DNA from 2 places in the Candidatus Accumulibacter necessarius genome. Region 1 is predicted to be linked to the other one. Evidence: riboswitches for the same ligand, from Rfam matches in the RefSeq annotation. Region 1 holds a riboswitch; the other holds the start of a gene.
What was found. Region 1 has a riboswitch for glycine ahead of gcvT (glycine cleavage system aminomethyltransferase GcvT). Riboswitches for the same ligand answer to the same signal wherever they lie in the genome.
Positions count from the first base shown of each region.

Region 2: it holds a riboswitch for glycine, as region 1 does, so the genes downstream of both, gcvT (glycine cleavage system aminomethyltransferase GcvT) here and gcvT (glycine cleavage system aminomethyltransferase GcvT) in region 1, are expected to answer to the same signal.

Region 1 is NZ_JAZKUM010000007.1:289,780-297,363, reverse strand. It holds gene V5B44_RS19665 (NF038130 family PEP-CTERM protein) at 1-800, opposite strand, end outside; glycine riboswitch at 1,340-1,426, shown strand; glycine riboswitch at 1,430-1,533, shown strand; gene gcvT (glycine cleavage system aminomethyltransferase GcvT) at 1,611-2,699, shown strand; gene gcvH (glycine cleavage system protein GcvH) at 2,749-3,132, shown strand; gene gcvP (aminomethyl-transferring glycine dehydrogenase) at 3,161-6,064, shown strand; gene V5B44_RS19645 (glutathione peroxidase) at 6,147-6,626, shown strand; gene V5B44_RS19640 (DUF2946 family protein) at 6,709-7,299, shown strand; gene V5B44_RS19635 (ferritin-like domain-containing protein) at 7,296-7,584, shown strand, end outside.
Region 2 is NZ_JAZKUM010000005.1:58,638-66,221, reverse strand. It holds gene V5B44_RS14165 (MraY family glycosyltransferase) at 1-1,518, opposite strand, end outside; gene V5B44_RS14160 (NF038130 family PEP-CTERM protein) at 1,654-2,484, opposite strand; glycine riboswitch at 3,028-3,114, shown strand; glycine riboswitch at 3,118-3,221, shown strand; gene gcvT (glycine cleavage system aminomethyltransferase GcvT) at 3,299-4,387, shown strand; partial or broken gene gcvH (glycine cleavage system protein GcvH) at 4,437-4,819, shown strand; partial or broken gene gcvP (aminomethyl-transferring glycine dehydrogenase) at 4,848-7,584, shown strand, end outside.

The DNA of each region.
Region 1 (7,584 bases):
AGCGATTCGGGTTCGGGGATCTGCACGTTGTAGTTGCCGGAGTACGAACGCAACTCGAACGGCACAGGGATGCGAACCCCGTTGACCTCCATGAAGTCGCTACCGACAGCATAAACGCCGGAATTGGTGGCCGAAAAACCGAAGAGGTAGTCATGGACGCTGCCGCCCAGAGTCACTTCGACTACTTCGCTTGCTTGATAATATCCTTCCTTCGGAGGCAGCTTGATTGGCTTGAACAGCTCCTCGAGAATGGGCCCCGCGTCAAGGAATCCGGCCAGGCCGATATTGACCGTGTGCCCGTCGATGTAAACGTAAGAAATGTTGGGATCACTTACCAATTGCCAAGGTGCGAAGCCACCGGGAAGTGACGGCAGGTAGAAAGCCTTGAGTGCATCTGCCAATTCGCCAGCGGTCAACGATCGGCCAAGATTCGCCACTGCCGCAGCCTGAATATACCGTCGATCAAGTCCGGTGGTATTCCAGTCACCAATTTCAAGCCCACTCAGCTCGATAGGCTTGCCGTTGACCGTGCCCGCCATCGCGCCACCCGAGCCGAACTTTCCGAGCTCGACGTTACTGCCGGGCGCTGGATCATCAAGTGCGCCCTGCGCCTGTGCCTTATTCGGGTTTTGCGAGGGGTAAAGCACACCCCCGACGTTGCTCCAGAGAATGTTGTTGTTACCACCGGCAATGCCGGTCACCACCATATTCACACCCACGAAATTAGCCGACGCGCCGGCCGAAGCGGTCATCGCCAGCACCGCCAAAGCGATTCTTGTCTTGCTAGATAGTAGATTCATTGAGAACTCCTTCACGTCAATCACCAGTCCGTTTCGCAGACCGGTTGATGAGGGTTTTAATGGGCTTCACAAGTCTTGGCTTTCGGAAACCCGGAAAGCAACATCCGTGCGTCCTCAACAAAACCTGACTCAGCGAAAAAGTAGCAATATTCGTGCCCAAAAAGGAATGTTCCATGAAACCAAGTGTTTAATAATTCACGAATCGTTCAAGATAACTCAAGTGTAAAAAAAACCGACACCCCACACATGGCCCACCCGCTCCCGGTCGACCACCTCGCTCTCGCGAAGCGAGGCTCTGTTGCCCCCTGGAGCACCTAGCCCCCTGTAGTCCCTGCGAAGTGCAGCCCCGCGGCAGGGGCCGCGCCGCGGAGGGGGACCCCGCCGCCGCGGCCAGGCATGTCTCTTGAAGACCCCGAATCCCGCCTCCCGAGGCACAGTTGAAGGGCTGCGCACCGCCCGGCGATGCCCTTTCGCTGCACCGCGACGACCGACGCCAGCGACGATTGCCTTGCGAGCCGAGCCCCCGGCGCGTTATAGTCGCGTCGCGAATGGGAGAGGGCGACAGTGTCGCCGCCGACGGCGCAATCCACCCGGAAACGCTCAGGCAAAAGGACCGTTCGTGCAATGAACTCTGGAGAGCGGCGCACGCTGTTGGCGGAGCGCCCACCGATGGGGCAAGAGCGGCTGCGAATGAGGGTAGCCGCCCGACAATCTCTCAGGTACATGGACAGGGGGGTGAACTCTAATCGGGTTCGCCCCTTTTCCGTTTCTGGAATCCACTCCAACAAGTGCTCCCTATGGATTGATACGATGAAGAAAACTGTCCTCAATGCCTGCCACCGCCGAAGCGGCGCCCGAATGGTCGATTTCGGCGGCTGGGAGATGCCGCTGCACTATGGTTCACAGATCGAGGAACATCACGCCGTGCGCCGCGACGCCGGCATGTTCGACGTCTCGCACATGTGCGCCGTTGATGTGGCGGGTCGCGACGCCGGTGTTTTTCTCCGTCGCCTGCTGGCCAACAATGTCGAGCGGCTGAAGGTCCCCGGCAAGGCACTGTACAGCGCCATGCTCAACCAAGCCGGCGGGGTGATCGATGACCTGATCGTGTATTACCTCGACGACCGTAGCTACCGGGTGGTGGTCAACGCCGGCACCGCCGAGAAGGATCTGGACTGGATGGCCGCCCGCCGCGACGAGTGGCAGCTTGCGGTAGACATCACGCCCCGCCGCGAGGGCGCCGGGGCGCTGGCGATGATCGCTGTCCAGGGACCGCATGCTCGCCAGAAGGTGTGGCAGGTGCTGCCCGAATGCCGGGCAGCCAGTGAAGCGCTGAAGCCCTTCTTTGCCGCCGTCGTCGGCGACCACTTCATCGCCAGTACCGGCTATACGGGTGAAGATGGCTACGAGATCACCCTGCCCGCCGCCCGGGCCGACGGCCTCTGGCAGGCACTCGCTGCAGCGGGTGTGCGGCCTTGTGGGCTGGGCGCCCGCGACACGCTGCGCCTTGAGGCCGGCATGAATCTCTACGGCCAGGATATGGACGAAACAGTTTCGCCGCTCGACGCCGGCCTGGCCTGGACGGTCGATCTCGTATCACCGCGCGACTTCGTCGGCAAGGCCGCCCTCCTCGCCCGGCCGCAGCAAGTCCGGTTTCTCGGCCTGGTACTGCTCGACCGCGGCGTGCTGCGAGCGCACCAGGCGGTACACACGACCCATGGCGACGGCGAGATCACCAGTGGCAGCTTCTCGCCGACGATGCAGCAATCGATCGCCCTCGCCCGCCTGCCGCTCGCCGCGGCGATCGGCGACACGGTACAGGTGGCGGTTCGCGACAAGCGGCTCGCTGCCCGGGTGGTCAAACCCTCTTTCGTCAGAAACGGTAACATCCTCGTTTGATTTCATGGCATTAAATGGCCAGACTTGATCTTATTTATCAGGAGAGAAGATGAACATCCCCGCCGACCTCAAGTACACCAGAAGTCACGAATGGGTCCGCGCCGAAGCGGACGGCACCGTCACCGTCGGCATCAGCGACCATGCCCAGGAATTGCTTGGCGACCTGGTTTTCATCGAACTGCCGGATATTGGCCGCGCACTCGCCGCCGAGCAGGAAGCCGCTGTCGTTGAATCGGTCAAGGCAGCCGCCGACGTCTACGCGCCGATCGCTGGAACCGTCATCGAGGTCAACCAGGCGGCGGTCGATGCCCCCGAGCTGGTCAATCAGGACGCCTATGGTGCCTGGCTGTTCAGGATGAAGCCGGCGGCAGCCAGCGACCTCGATGGCCTGCTCGATGCCGCCGCCTACCGGCAGATCGTTGACGCCGCCTAGGCGAATGGAAGCGCTACCGGAAGACGCCATGCCTGCCCCCCTTTCGCCCTCACCCTCGTCCCCTTCGCTCGCCGCCCTCGAACAGCGCGACGATTTCCTTGACCGCCACATCGGCCCGAGCGCCAGTGAAATCGCTGCCATGCTGGCAAGTATCAACGCGAGCAGCCTCGAGCAACTGGTCGAACAGACCGTGCCGCCGGCAATCCGGCTGGCGGCGCCACTGGCGCTTGCCGAGCCCCGCCCGGAGGGAGAAGCGCTGGCCGCGCTGCGGGCGATTGCCCGCCGCAACCGCGTGCAGCATTCGATGATCGGCATGGGCTACGCCGACACCCTGACCCCCACCGTGGTTCTGCGCAACGTGCTTGAGAACCCGGGCTGGTACACCGCCTACACGCCGTACCAGGCGGAACTCGCACAGGGGCGCCTCGAGGCGCTGCTCAATTACCAGCAGATGGTGATCGACCTGACCGGCCTCGAACTCGCCAACGCTTCCCTGCTCGACGAGGCGACAGCCGCCGCCGAAGCGATGAGCATGGCACGCCGGGTCAGCAAGGCGAAGTCGCAACGGTTCTTTGTTGATGCCGCGTGCTTCCCGCAAACCATCGACGTACTGCGGACGCGCGCCTCCTTCTTCGACTTTGAACTGGTCTTCGGTGCGCCCGAAGAGGCGGCGCAGCAGGAGGTGTTCGGGGCGCTGTTTCAGTATCCGAATGACGAGGGCGAAGTCAGCGACCTCAGCGGGCCGATCGCTGCCGTCAAGTCACGCGGTGGCGTCGTCGCCGTGGCCTCGGACCTGATGGCTCTGGTGCTGCTCCGCTCACCGGGTGAAATGGGTGCCGATATCGCCCTCGGATCGTCGCAGCGTTTCGGCATCCCGCTCGGTTTCGGGGGTCCGCACGCCGCCTTTTTTGCCACCCGGGACGAACACAAGCGGTCGGTGGCCGGGCGCATCATCGGTGTTTCGATCGACGCCCGCGGCAAGCGGGCGCTGCGTATGGCGCTGCAGACCCGCGAACAGCACATCCGGCGCGAGAAGGCCAACTCGAACATCTGCACGTCGCAGGTTCTGCTTGCCAACATGGCCGGCATGTACGCCGTCTACCACGGCCCGCAAGGTCTGCGCAGCATCGCCGGTCGCATCCACCGCCTGGCCGCGATTCTGGCGCAGGGACTGCGGCGCGCCGGAATCACCGTCATCAGCAGGCACTTTTTCGACGGCCTGCGCATCGACCTCGGCAGCCATGCACTGAGCGCCTACAAGGCCGCGGTTGAAGGGGGCTACAACCTGCGCCAGGTCTCGCCCGGCGTGCTCGGTATCGCGGTCAATGAAAAGACCACACGCGCCGACATCACCACTCTGCTCAAACTGATCACCGGCGTCACCGCCGACCTCGCGCCGCTCGACGAGAAACTGCAGCTGTCCGACCCGACCTTGCCGACCGCTCTGCTGCGCCAGGACGCCATCCTCACGCATCCGGTATTCAACACGCACCATACCGAACACCAGATGCTGCGCTACCTCAAGAAGCTGCAGAACCGTGACCTCGCGCTCGACCATTCGATGATCTCGCTGGGTTCCTGCACCATGAAGCTCAACGCCAGCAGCGAGATGATCCCGATCACCTGGCCCGAGTTCACGGACATTCACCCCTTCGCGCCGCTCGATCAGGCGCAGGGTTACCTGCAGATGATCAGCGAACTGGAAAGCTGGCTCAAGGCGATCACCGGTTTTGACGCCATCTGCATGCAGCCGAACTCGGGGGCACAGGGCGAATACGCCGGCCTGGTCGCCATCGCACGTTATCACGCCAGCCGCGGTGAGACGCAGCGCAAGGTCTGCCTGATTCCGAAGTCGGCACACGGCACCAACCCGGCCACTGCGCAGATGTGCGGCATGCGGGTGGTGGTGGTCGACTGCGACGAGGCCGGCAACATCGACCTTGCCGACCTGGCGGCCAAGGCGGCGCAGAACGCGGCCAGTCTCGCCTGCCTGATGATCACCTACCCGTCGACGCATGGCGTCTTCGAGGAATCGGTCAGGGAGATCTGCGCCATCGTGCACCAGCATGGCGGCCAGGTGTATATGGACGGCGCCAACCTCAATGCCCAGGTCGGCCTGACCTCGCCGGCGCTGATCGGCGCCGACGTCAGCCACATGAATCTGCACAAGACCTTCTGCATCCCGCACGGCGGTGGCGGACCGGGCATGGGACCGATCGGCCTCAAGGCGCATCTGGCACCGTTCATGGCCAACCACAGCGTACAGCCGATCAGTGGCCCGCACGCTGGCCAGGGAGCTGTGGCTGCGGCGCCCTGGGGATCCGCCTCGATTCTGCCCATCTCGTGGATGTACATCGCGATGATGGGCGGCAGCGGGCTGACGCGCGCCACCCAAGTGGCCATCCTCAACGCCAACTACCTCGCCAGCCGCCTGCAGCCACACTATCCGGTGCTCTACACCGGCAGCCAGGGGCGCGTGGCGCACGAATGCATCCTCGACATCCGGCCAGTCAAGGCAGCGACAGGAATCTCCGAGATCGATATCGCCAAACGCTTGATGGACTACGGCTTTCACGCGCCGACGGTCAGTTTCCCGGTCGCCGGCACGATGATGGTCGAGCCGACAGAGTCGGAGGGAAAAGCCGAACTCGACCGCTTCATCGCGGCGATGATCAGCATCCGCGAAGAGATCCGTCAGATCGAGCTGGGCCACTGGCCGACGGATGACAACCCGCTGAAGCATGCGCCACATACCCAGGCCGATATCGTCGGCGCTGAATGGCAGCGACCGTACAGTCGCCGGGAGGCCGTTTTCCCGCTGCCCTGGGTAGCAGAAAACAAGTTCTGGCCGAGCGTCAATCGGGTGGACGACGTTTATGGCGACCGCCACCTCTTCTGTGCCTGCGTGCCGACCGACGAGCTGGAAGTGTGACCAGGAGCGGCGCGCACCCCGGGCGATTTCTGATTACACTTCCCTCTCCCCAGACAACGATTTCACTTCCGGAGACATCAGGATGAGCGCAATTCATGAGTTCACCGCCGAGCGCCTCACAGGCGGCAGCCAGTCGCTTGGCGACTACGCGGGCAAGGTCATGCTGATCGTCAACACGGCCAGCAAATGCGGCTTTACACCGCAGTACGAAGGGCTCGAAGCGCTCTACCAGCGCTATCGTGAGCGTGGCCTCGTGGTGCTCGGTTTTCCCTGCAACCAGTTCGGCGCGCAGGAACCCGGAGAGGCCGAGGAGATCGCGAGTTTCTGCCAGAAGAACTACGGTGTCAGCTTCCCGATGTTTGCCCGGATCGAGGTGAACGGCGACGGCGCGCACCCGCTCTACCAGTATCTGAAGAGGGCGGCACCCGGCCTGCTCGGCAGCGAAGGAATCAAGTGGAATTTCACCAAGTTCCTGGTCAATCGCCAGGGTGAAGTGACCCAACGCTATGCGCCGGCCACTGCCCCGGACGCCATTGCAGGCGATATCGAGGAACTGCTCTAAGGTGCCCGGCGACGCGGCGCTCGAGCCGACGCCCGGCGGCATTGGCAGCAAGTCTCACGGACCCGGGCGCCGCCGGTGAAGCATGCGTCAGCCTGACTTCAGCGCCATGCTGCGCTGGCCGAATGTGCCTGCCTGTTACGGCTGGCTGTCGCTGGACCGCCGTGGCCGCTGGCGCCTGCGCGGCGAGGCGGTCACCCACGGCGGCCTGAACGATTTCCTGAACCGACAGTACGCGCATGACGAGGACGGCAATTACTTCGTGCAGAACGGCCCACAACGGGTATTCGTCGAACTCGAATACACGCCCTGGGTTCTGCGCCTGACGGCGGCAGACCGGATCGCAACGCATGTCGGCGAAGTCGTCCACGAGTTCCGCAGCGCAGCCATCGACGAAGAGGGCAACCTGCTGATCGAGATCAACGACGGCATCGCCCTGCTCTGCGACCGCGACCTGCCCGCTCTGCGCCACTGCCTGCGCCTGCCGAGTGGCGAGGTCGCCGACGACGCGAGCGTCCTCGCAGCCATCGAGCAGCCGGTGACCGGCGCGACGAAACTGGCGCTTGCCTGGCAAGGCTGTCGCGTGCCGTTGCACTCGCTGCGCCGATCCGAAGTACCCGGACGCTATGGTTTCATCGCTGCACCGCAGTCGACGATGCCGCAAGGAGCCCTTTGAACCTGCGCCAACTCGCCCTCGACGCCCTGCTGATCAGCGGTCCACGCGAAAAGTGCACGGCCGTCCAGGCCATGGCCCCAGCCCGGGAGGATCTGCAGTTCGCCCCGCCCGATCGCAGCCGCCTGCTGGCCGAAACACTCCCCGGCCGCACCGCCAGGCCGCTGCTGGTGCCGCCGGCGCAGCTTGCCCAGCGACCGGTCAGCACCCTTGAGGGACGCGCGGCGCTGATTCACTCGCTGGCCCATATCGAGCTGAATGCGGTCAACCTGGCGCTCGACATCACCT
Region 2 (7,584 bases), on a different contig from region 1:
AACGCTGACTTCAAACCCCGGAACGGTGCTCTCGACCGGGCAGCAGCCACGCTCCATCGAGTAGATCAAGGTGCTCCGGACACCACGGCGATCAGCCTCCCGGCTGCTGCCCGGTAGCAATGGCTCGCCGGCACCCACACGAGAGTTCGGGCTGCTACGGCCCATCAAGAGACGTACCTCAAGTCCCGGCTGCCCGGCGATGCGCCTCTTGATGCGCCGCGCATCACGCTGTATGTTGCCGATCAGCTGCTCGTCGCCGTCGGTGTGAATGTGCACGACACAATAGACGTTGCGGCCGTCGGTCGAAGACCTGTCCATCTCGTACACACCGAGCTGGAAATCATAAGTGCTGCCAAGTCCCTGCGAGATCACCGCAACAATCTCCGGAGACTTCTCCCTGCGCAGATAGCCGACAAAGATGCCGCGCACCTGGACCGACGGCAGCCCCAGCCAGCGATTGAGCTGGCGCAGACGGGTAACCAGGCGTGCGGGCCGCAGGATGACCACGAAGTACACCGCGAAAACCCCGAGAAACAGCCAGAACATCAGATACTCGGGGACACCCAGCAGGAAACCACAGACCCCGATCAAGCCAAAGAGAACTTGCATCACAGCCGCAAGGAGAACGACGTCGCTTACCCGAAACCCGGCGCGGACAAAGAGATGATGCAGATGGTTGCGGTCAGCACGGAACGGCGACCCGCCAAACCAGACACGGCGCAGCATGACGCCGACGGTATCCATCAGCGGCAGAGCCAACAACCACAACGCGGTAACCGGCGTCATCGCCGCCTGCTCCCCCTGCGACATGGCAATGAACAACCAGGCAAAGAGGAAGCCCAGCAACATGCTGCCGTTGTCGCCTAGAAAAACCCGCGCCCGGCGGTTACCCGGATAGCGGAGATTGTAATAGAGGAAGCCTGCGACGCCACCCATCAGGGCAACAATGAGAAAGACATAGGAACTTCCGTTGCCGTAATACGCGACGATGCCGGTCAGCGCCAGACTGACCAGACTCCCCGTGCCTGAAAGGCCATCGATGCCATCCATCATGTTGATAGCATTGATCAGGCCGATGGTTGCGAAAACGGTCAGAGGAATAGCCAGCCAGCCGAGATCAACGACCACGCCCGGAACCAGCTCACCAAGCGAGCGGAGTTCGACGCCGCCGAGGAAGACCATCGACAACGCAACCAGCGCCTGCACGATGAAACGGGGCTTGAAACCAAGGCGCCAGATATCATCAACCAGGCCGGTGAGGAAGATGGCCAGTGCGCCGAAAAGAATCCCGCTCAGGGGAGCAAGCGTGACATCAGCAAAAAACGTATCGGCCAACAGAGAAGCGCTGACGACAACAGTCATCAAGCCAAAGCCGCCGACAAACGGCGTACTCGCCTGGTGCTGCTTGTGCCCGCCAGGGTGATCCATGATTCCGAGATAGCCGGCAAGCGCAATACCTACTCGGATCGCCACACCGGATACCAGCAGACACACGCCGAACAAAACGGCCAAATCCACGGCCACCTCCGCAATTCACAGTCAAGGCTTCAGCGCCGCCCCGGACACTGGTCACGCTCGACACAAGCAGAGCCCTTGCGGGCTCTGCTCTTGGAACCTCACGGCGCTTGCGCGCCGGTGAACTCTCAGGCTCGCTCAGACCCGACGGCGACGGCCGAGGAACAGACCGACGAGACCGATGCCCAGCAGCGCGAGCGATTCGGGTTCGGGGATCTGCACGTTGTAGTTACCTGTATACGAGCCATCTTTAGTAAAAACAAGGGAGTTCGTCGCAGAAAACCCGAACAGGTACTCATGGGCATTACCCAAGGTGACCTCAACGACCTCGCTCACTTGCGCCCCTTTGGGAAACACCAAGCCGGGAAACAATTGCCCCAGGGCCTGCGACGCGTCGAAGAAACCTGCCAGGCCGATATTGACCGTGTGACCGTCAATGTAGACATACGAAATATTGGGGTCACTGACGAAGTTCCAGGGCTTGAGGCCGAGCGGATTGGTGACAGGCGTACCCACAGGAACAGTCAGGAAGCTGTTTACTGCAAAATCCAACTGCTGTTGAGTCAAGGGCTGGTTAATCGAAGCCGCCGCACCGCCGACGTAGCGATAAGCCAGAGCATTGTTGTTACCGGTCCAGTCATCGCTGTCCAGGCCGCTCAGTGTGATGTTCTTGCCACCGACCGTACCGGTCATCACCGCGACTGGCTTCGCGCCGTACTTCCCGAGTTCCACGTTGCCGCCGGGCTTCGTGGCGTCACCGTTACCATCGTTGAGGGCCGCTTGGGCATTCGCGAGGTCAGATACCCCGAGGCTGAGTAGCCCCACGCCTGTAGCGTCAGCGTTATAAACGGCAAACGTATTGCTGATTCCGGTGACCTGCATACCAATCGGCGCGGCCGACGCGCCGGCCGAAGCAGCCATTGCCAACACCGCCAAAGCGATTCTTGTCTTGCTAGATAGTAGATTCATTGAGAACTCCTTCACGTCAATCACCAGTCCGTTTCGCAGACCGGTTGATGAGGGTTTTAATGGGCTTCACAAGTCTTGGCTTTCGGAAACCCGGAAAGCAACATCCGTGCGTCCTCAACAAAACCTGACTCAGTGAAAAAGTAGCAATATTCGTGCCCAAAAAGGAATGTTCCATGAAACCAAGTGTTTAATAATTCACGAATCGTTCAAGATAACTCAAGTGTAAAAAAAACCGACACCGCACCCCTGGCCCACGCGATCGAGGGCGACCGCCTCGCACTCGCAAGACGAGGCTCTGATGCCTCCCTGCGGCAGGTGGACCCCTCAAGCCCCTGAGGGTTGCAGCACCCGCGGCAGGAACCTCGCCGCTGAGGCAGCGCCCCGGCCCGGCAGCCACGCGTATCCCTTGAAGCACCCGAGCCCGGCTCCCCGGGGCAACAATTGAACCTTCAGACACCGCCCGGCGACCGCCCCTCGCTGCGCTGTAGCGACGCACCCCAGCGACGATTGCCTTGCGAGCCGGGCTCGCGTCGCGTTATAGTCGCACCGCGAATGGGAGAGGGCGACAGTGTCGCCGCCGACGGCGCAATCCACCCGGAAACGCTCAGGCAAAAGGACCGTTCGTGCAATGAACTCTGGAGAGCGGCGCACGCTATTGGCGAAGCGCCCACCGATGGGGCAAGAGCGGCTGCGAATGAGGGTAGCCGCCCGACAATCTCTCAGGTACATGGACAGGGGGGTGAACTCGTTTCGGGTTCGCCCCTTTTCTGTTTCTTGAATCCACTCGAACAAGTGCTCCTTATGGATTGATACGATGAAGAAAACTGTCCTCAATGCCTGCCACCGCCGAAGCGGCGCCCGAATGGTCGATTTCGGCGGCTGGGAGATGCCGCTGCACTATGGTTCACAGATCGAGGAACATCACGCCGTGCGCCGCGACGCCGGCATGTTCGACGTCTCGCACATGTGCGCCGTTGATGTGGCGGGTCGCGACGCCGGTGTTTTTCTCCGTCGCCTGCTGGCCAACAATGTCGAGCGGCTGAAGGTCCCCGGCAAGGCACTGTACAGCGCCATGCTCAACCAAGCCGGCGGGGTGATCGATGACCTGATCGTGTATTACCTCGACGACCGTAGCTACCGGGTGGTGGTCAACGCCGGCACCGCCGAGAAGGATCTGGACTGGATGGCCGCCCGCCGCGACGAGTGGCAGCTTGCGGTAGACATCACGCCCCGCCGCGAGGGCGCCGGGGCGCTGGCGATGATCGCTGTCCAGGGACCGCATGCTCGCCAGAAGGTGTGGCAGGTGCTGCCCGAATGCCGGGCAGCCAGTGAAGCGCTGAAGCCCTTCTTTGCCGCCGTCGTCGGCGACCACTTCATCGCCAGTACCGGCTATACGGGTGAAGATGGCTACGAGATCACCCTGCCCGCCGCCCGGGCCGACGGCCTCTGGCAGGCACTCGCTGCAGCGGGTGTGCGGCCTTGTGGGCTGGGCGCCCGCGACACGCTGCGCCTTGAGGCCGGCATGAATCTCTACGGCCAGGATATGGACGAAACAGTTTCGCCGCTCGACGCCGGCCTGGCCTGGACGGTCGATCTCGTATCACCGCGCGACTTCGTCGGCAAGGCCGCCCTCCTCGCCCGGCCGCAGCAAGTCCAGTTTCTCGGCCTGGTGCTGCTCGACCGCGGCGTGCTGCGAGCCCACCAACCGGTACACACCACCCATGGCAACGGTGAGATCACCAGTGGCAGCTTCTCCCCGACGATGCAACAATCGATCGCCCTCGCCCGCCTGCCACTCGCCGTGACGATAGGCGACACGGTCCAGGTGTCGATTCGCGACAAACGGCTCGCTGCCCGGGTGGTCAAACCCGCTTTCGTCAGAAACGGCAACATCCTCGTTTGATTTCATGGCATTAAATGGCCAGACTTGGTCTTATTTATCAGGAGAGAAGATGAACATCCCCGCCGACCTCAAGTACACCAGGAGTCACGAATGGGTCCGCGCGAAGCGGACGGCACTGTCACCATCGGCATCAGCGATCATGCCCAGGAGCTGCTTGGCGACCTGGTTTTCATCGAATTGCCGGAGGTCGGCCGCGAACTCGCCGCCGAGCAGGAAGCCGCCGTCGTTGAATCGGTCAAGGCGGCTGCCGACGTCTACGCGCCGCTGACGGGAACCGTCATCGAGCTCAACCAGGCGGCGGTCGACGCCCCCGAACTGGTCAATCAGGACGCCTATGCTGCCTGGCTGTTCAGGATGAAGCCCGCCGCAGCCAGCGACCTGGATGGCCTGCTCGATGCCGCCGCCTACCAGCAAATCGTTGACGCCGCCTAGGCCAGTGGAAGCGCTACCGGAAGACGCCATGCCTGCCCCCCTTTCGTCCCCTCCCTCATTGCCGTCGCTCGCCACCCTCGAACAGCGCGACGATTTCCTTGACCGTCACATCGGCCCCGACGCCAGTGAAATCACTGCCATGCTGGCAAGCATCGGCGCGAGCAGCCTCGAGCAACTCGTCGAACAGACCGTGCCGGCGGCGATTCGGCTGGCGGCGCCACTGGCGCTCGCCGAGCCCCGCCCGGAAGGAGAAGCGCTGGCAGCGCTGCGGGCGATTGCCCGCCGCAACCGCGTGCAGCACTCGATGATCGGCATGGGCTACGCTGACACGCTGACCCCGGCGTGGTACTGCGCAACGTGCTTGAGAACCCCGGCTGGTACACCGCCTACACGCCGTACCAGGCAGAACTCGCGCAGGGGCGCCTCGAGGCGCTGCTCAACTACCAGCAGATGGTGATCGACCTGACCGGCCTCGAACTGGCCAACGCCTCGCTGCTCGACGAGGCGACCGCCGCCGCCGAAGCGATGAGCATGGCACGCCGGGTCAGCAAGGTCGAAGTCGAACGGTTCTTCGTTGACGCCGGCCTGCTTCCCGCAAACCATCGACGTGCTCAGACGCGCGCCGCCTTCTTCGGCTTTGAACTGGTCTTTGGCACGCCGGACGAGGCGGCGCAGCAGGAGGTCTTCGGCGCGCTGTTTCAGTATCCGAACGACGACGGCGAAGTCAGCGACCTCAGCGGACCGATCGCTGCCGTCAAATCACGCGGCGGCGTCGTCGCCGTCGCCTCGGATCTGATGGCGCTGGTGCTGCTCCGCTCGCCGGGCGAAATGGGCGCCGATATCGCCCTCGGATCGTCGCAGCGTTTTGGCATCCCGCTCGGTTTCGGGGGTCCGCACGCCGCCTTTTTTGCCACCCGGGACGAGCACAAGCGTCGGTCGCCGGCCGCATCATCGGCGTCTCGATCGACGCCCGCGGCAAGCGGGCGCTGCGCATGGCGCTGCAGACCCGCGAACAGCACATCCGGCGCGAAAAGGCCAACTCGAACATCTGCACCGTCGCAGGTTCTGCTCGCCAACATGGCCGGCATGTATGCCGTCTATCACGGCCCGCAGGGCCTGCGCAGCATCGCCGGCCGCATCCACCGCCTGGCCGCGATTCTCGCCGAAGGCTGCGGCGTGCCGGAATCACCGTCCTCACCAGGCACTTCTTCGACACCCTGCGCGTCGACCTCGGCAGCCGATGCGCTGAGCGCCTACCAGGCCGCGGTCGACGCTGGCTACAACCTGCGCCAGGTATCGCCCGGCGTACTCGGCATCGCGGTCAACGAGAAGACCACACGCGCCGACATCACCCTCTGATCAAGCTGATCACCGGCGTCACCGCCGACCTCACGCCGCTCGACGAGCAACTGCAGCAGGCCGACCCGACCTTGCCGGCAGCCTGCTGCGCCAGGACGCCATCCTCACGCATCCGGTATTCAACACGCACCATACCGAACACGCAGATGCTGCGCTACCTCAAGAAGCTGCAGAACCGCGATCTGGCGCTCGATCACTCGATGATCTCGCTCGGTTCCTGCACCATGAAGCTCAACGCCAGCAGCGAGATGATCCCGATCACCTGGCCGGAATTCACCGACATCCACCCCTTCGCCCCGCTCGACCAGGCGCAGGGTTACCTGCAGATGATCGGCGAGCTGGAAAGCCTGGCTCAAGGCGATCACCGGTTTCGACGCCATCTGCATGCAGCCGAACTCGGGGGCACAGGGCGAATACGCCGGCCTGGTCGCCATCGCACGTTATCACGCCAGCCGCGGCGAAACGCAGCGCAAGGTCTGCCTGATCCCGAAGTCGGCGCACGGCACCAACCCGCCACCGCGCAGATGTGCGGCATGCGGGTGGTGGTGGTCGATTGCGACGATGCCGGCAACATCGACCTTGCCGACCTGCGGCCAAGGCGGCGCAGAACGCGGCCAACCTCGCCTGCCTGATGATCACCTACCCGTCGACGCACGGCGTCTTCGAGGAATCGGTCAAGGATATCTGCGCCATCGTGCACCAGCATGGCGGCCAGGTGTACATGGACGGCGCCAACCTCAACGCGCAGGTCGGCCTGACCTCGCCGGCACTGATCGGCGCCGACGTCAGCCACATGAATCTGCACAAGACCTTCTGCATCCCGCACGGCGGCGGCGGTCCGGGCATGGGACCGATCGGTCTCAAGGCGCATCTGGCGCCGTTCATGGCCAACCACAGCGTACAGCCGATCAGCGGCCCGCACGCTGGCCAGGGCGCGGTCGCCGCGGCGCCCTGGGGATCGGCTTCGATCCTGCCGATCTCGTGGATGTATATCGCCATGATGGGCGGCAGCGGGCTGACGCGCGCCACCGAAGTGGCCATCCTCAACGCCAACTACATCGCCAGCCGCCTGCAGCCACACTACCCGGTGCTGTACACCGGCAGCAACGGCCGCGTGGCGCACGAATGCATCCTCGACATCCGCCCGCTCAAGGCAGCGACCGGAATCTCCGAGATCGACATCGCCAAGCGCTTGATGGACTATGGCTTTCACGCGCCGACGGTCAGCTTCCCGGTCGCCGGAACGATGATGGTCGAGCCGACCGAGTCGGAATCGAAAAGCCGAACTCGACCGCTTCATCGCCGCGATGATCAGCATCCGCGAAGAGATCCGCCAGATCGAAGCTGGGCCACTGGCCGCCGACGACAACCCGCTGAAGCATGCGCCGCATACCCAGGCCGACCTC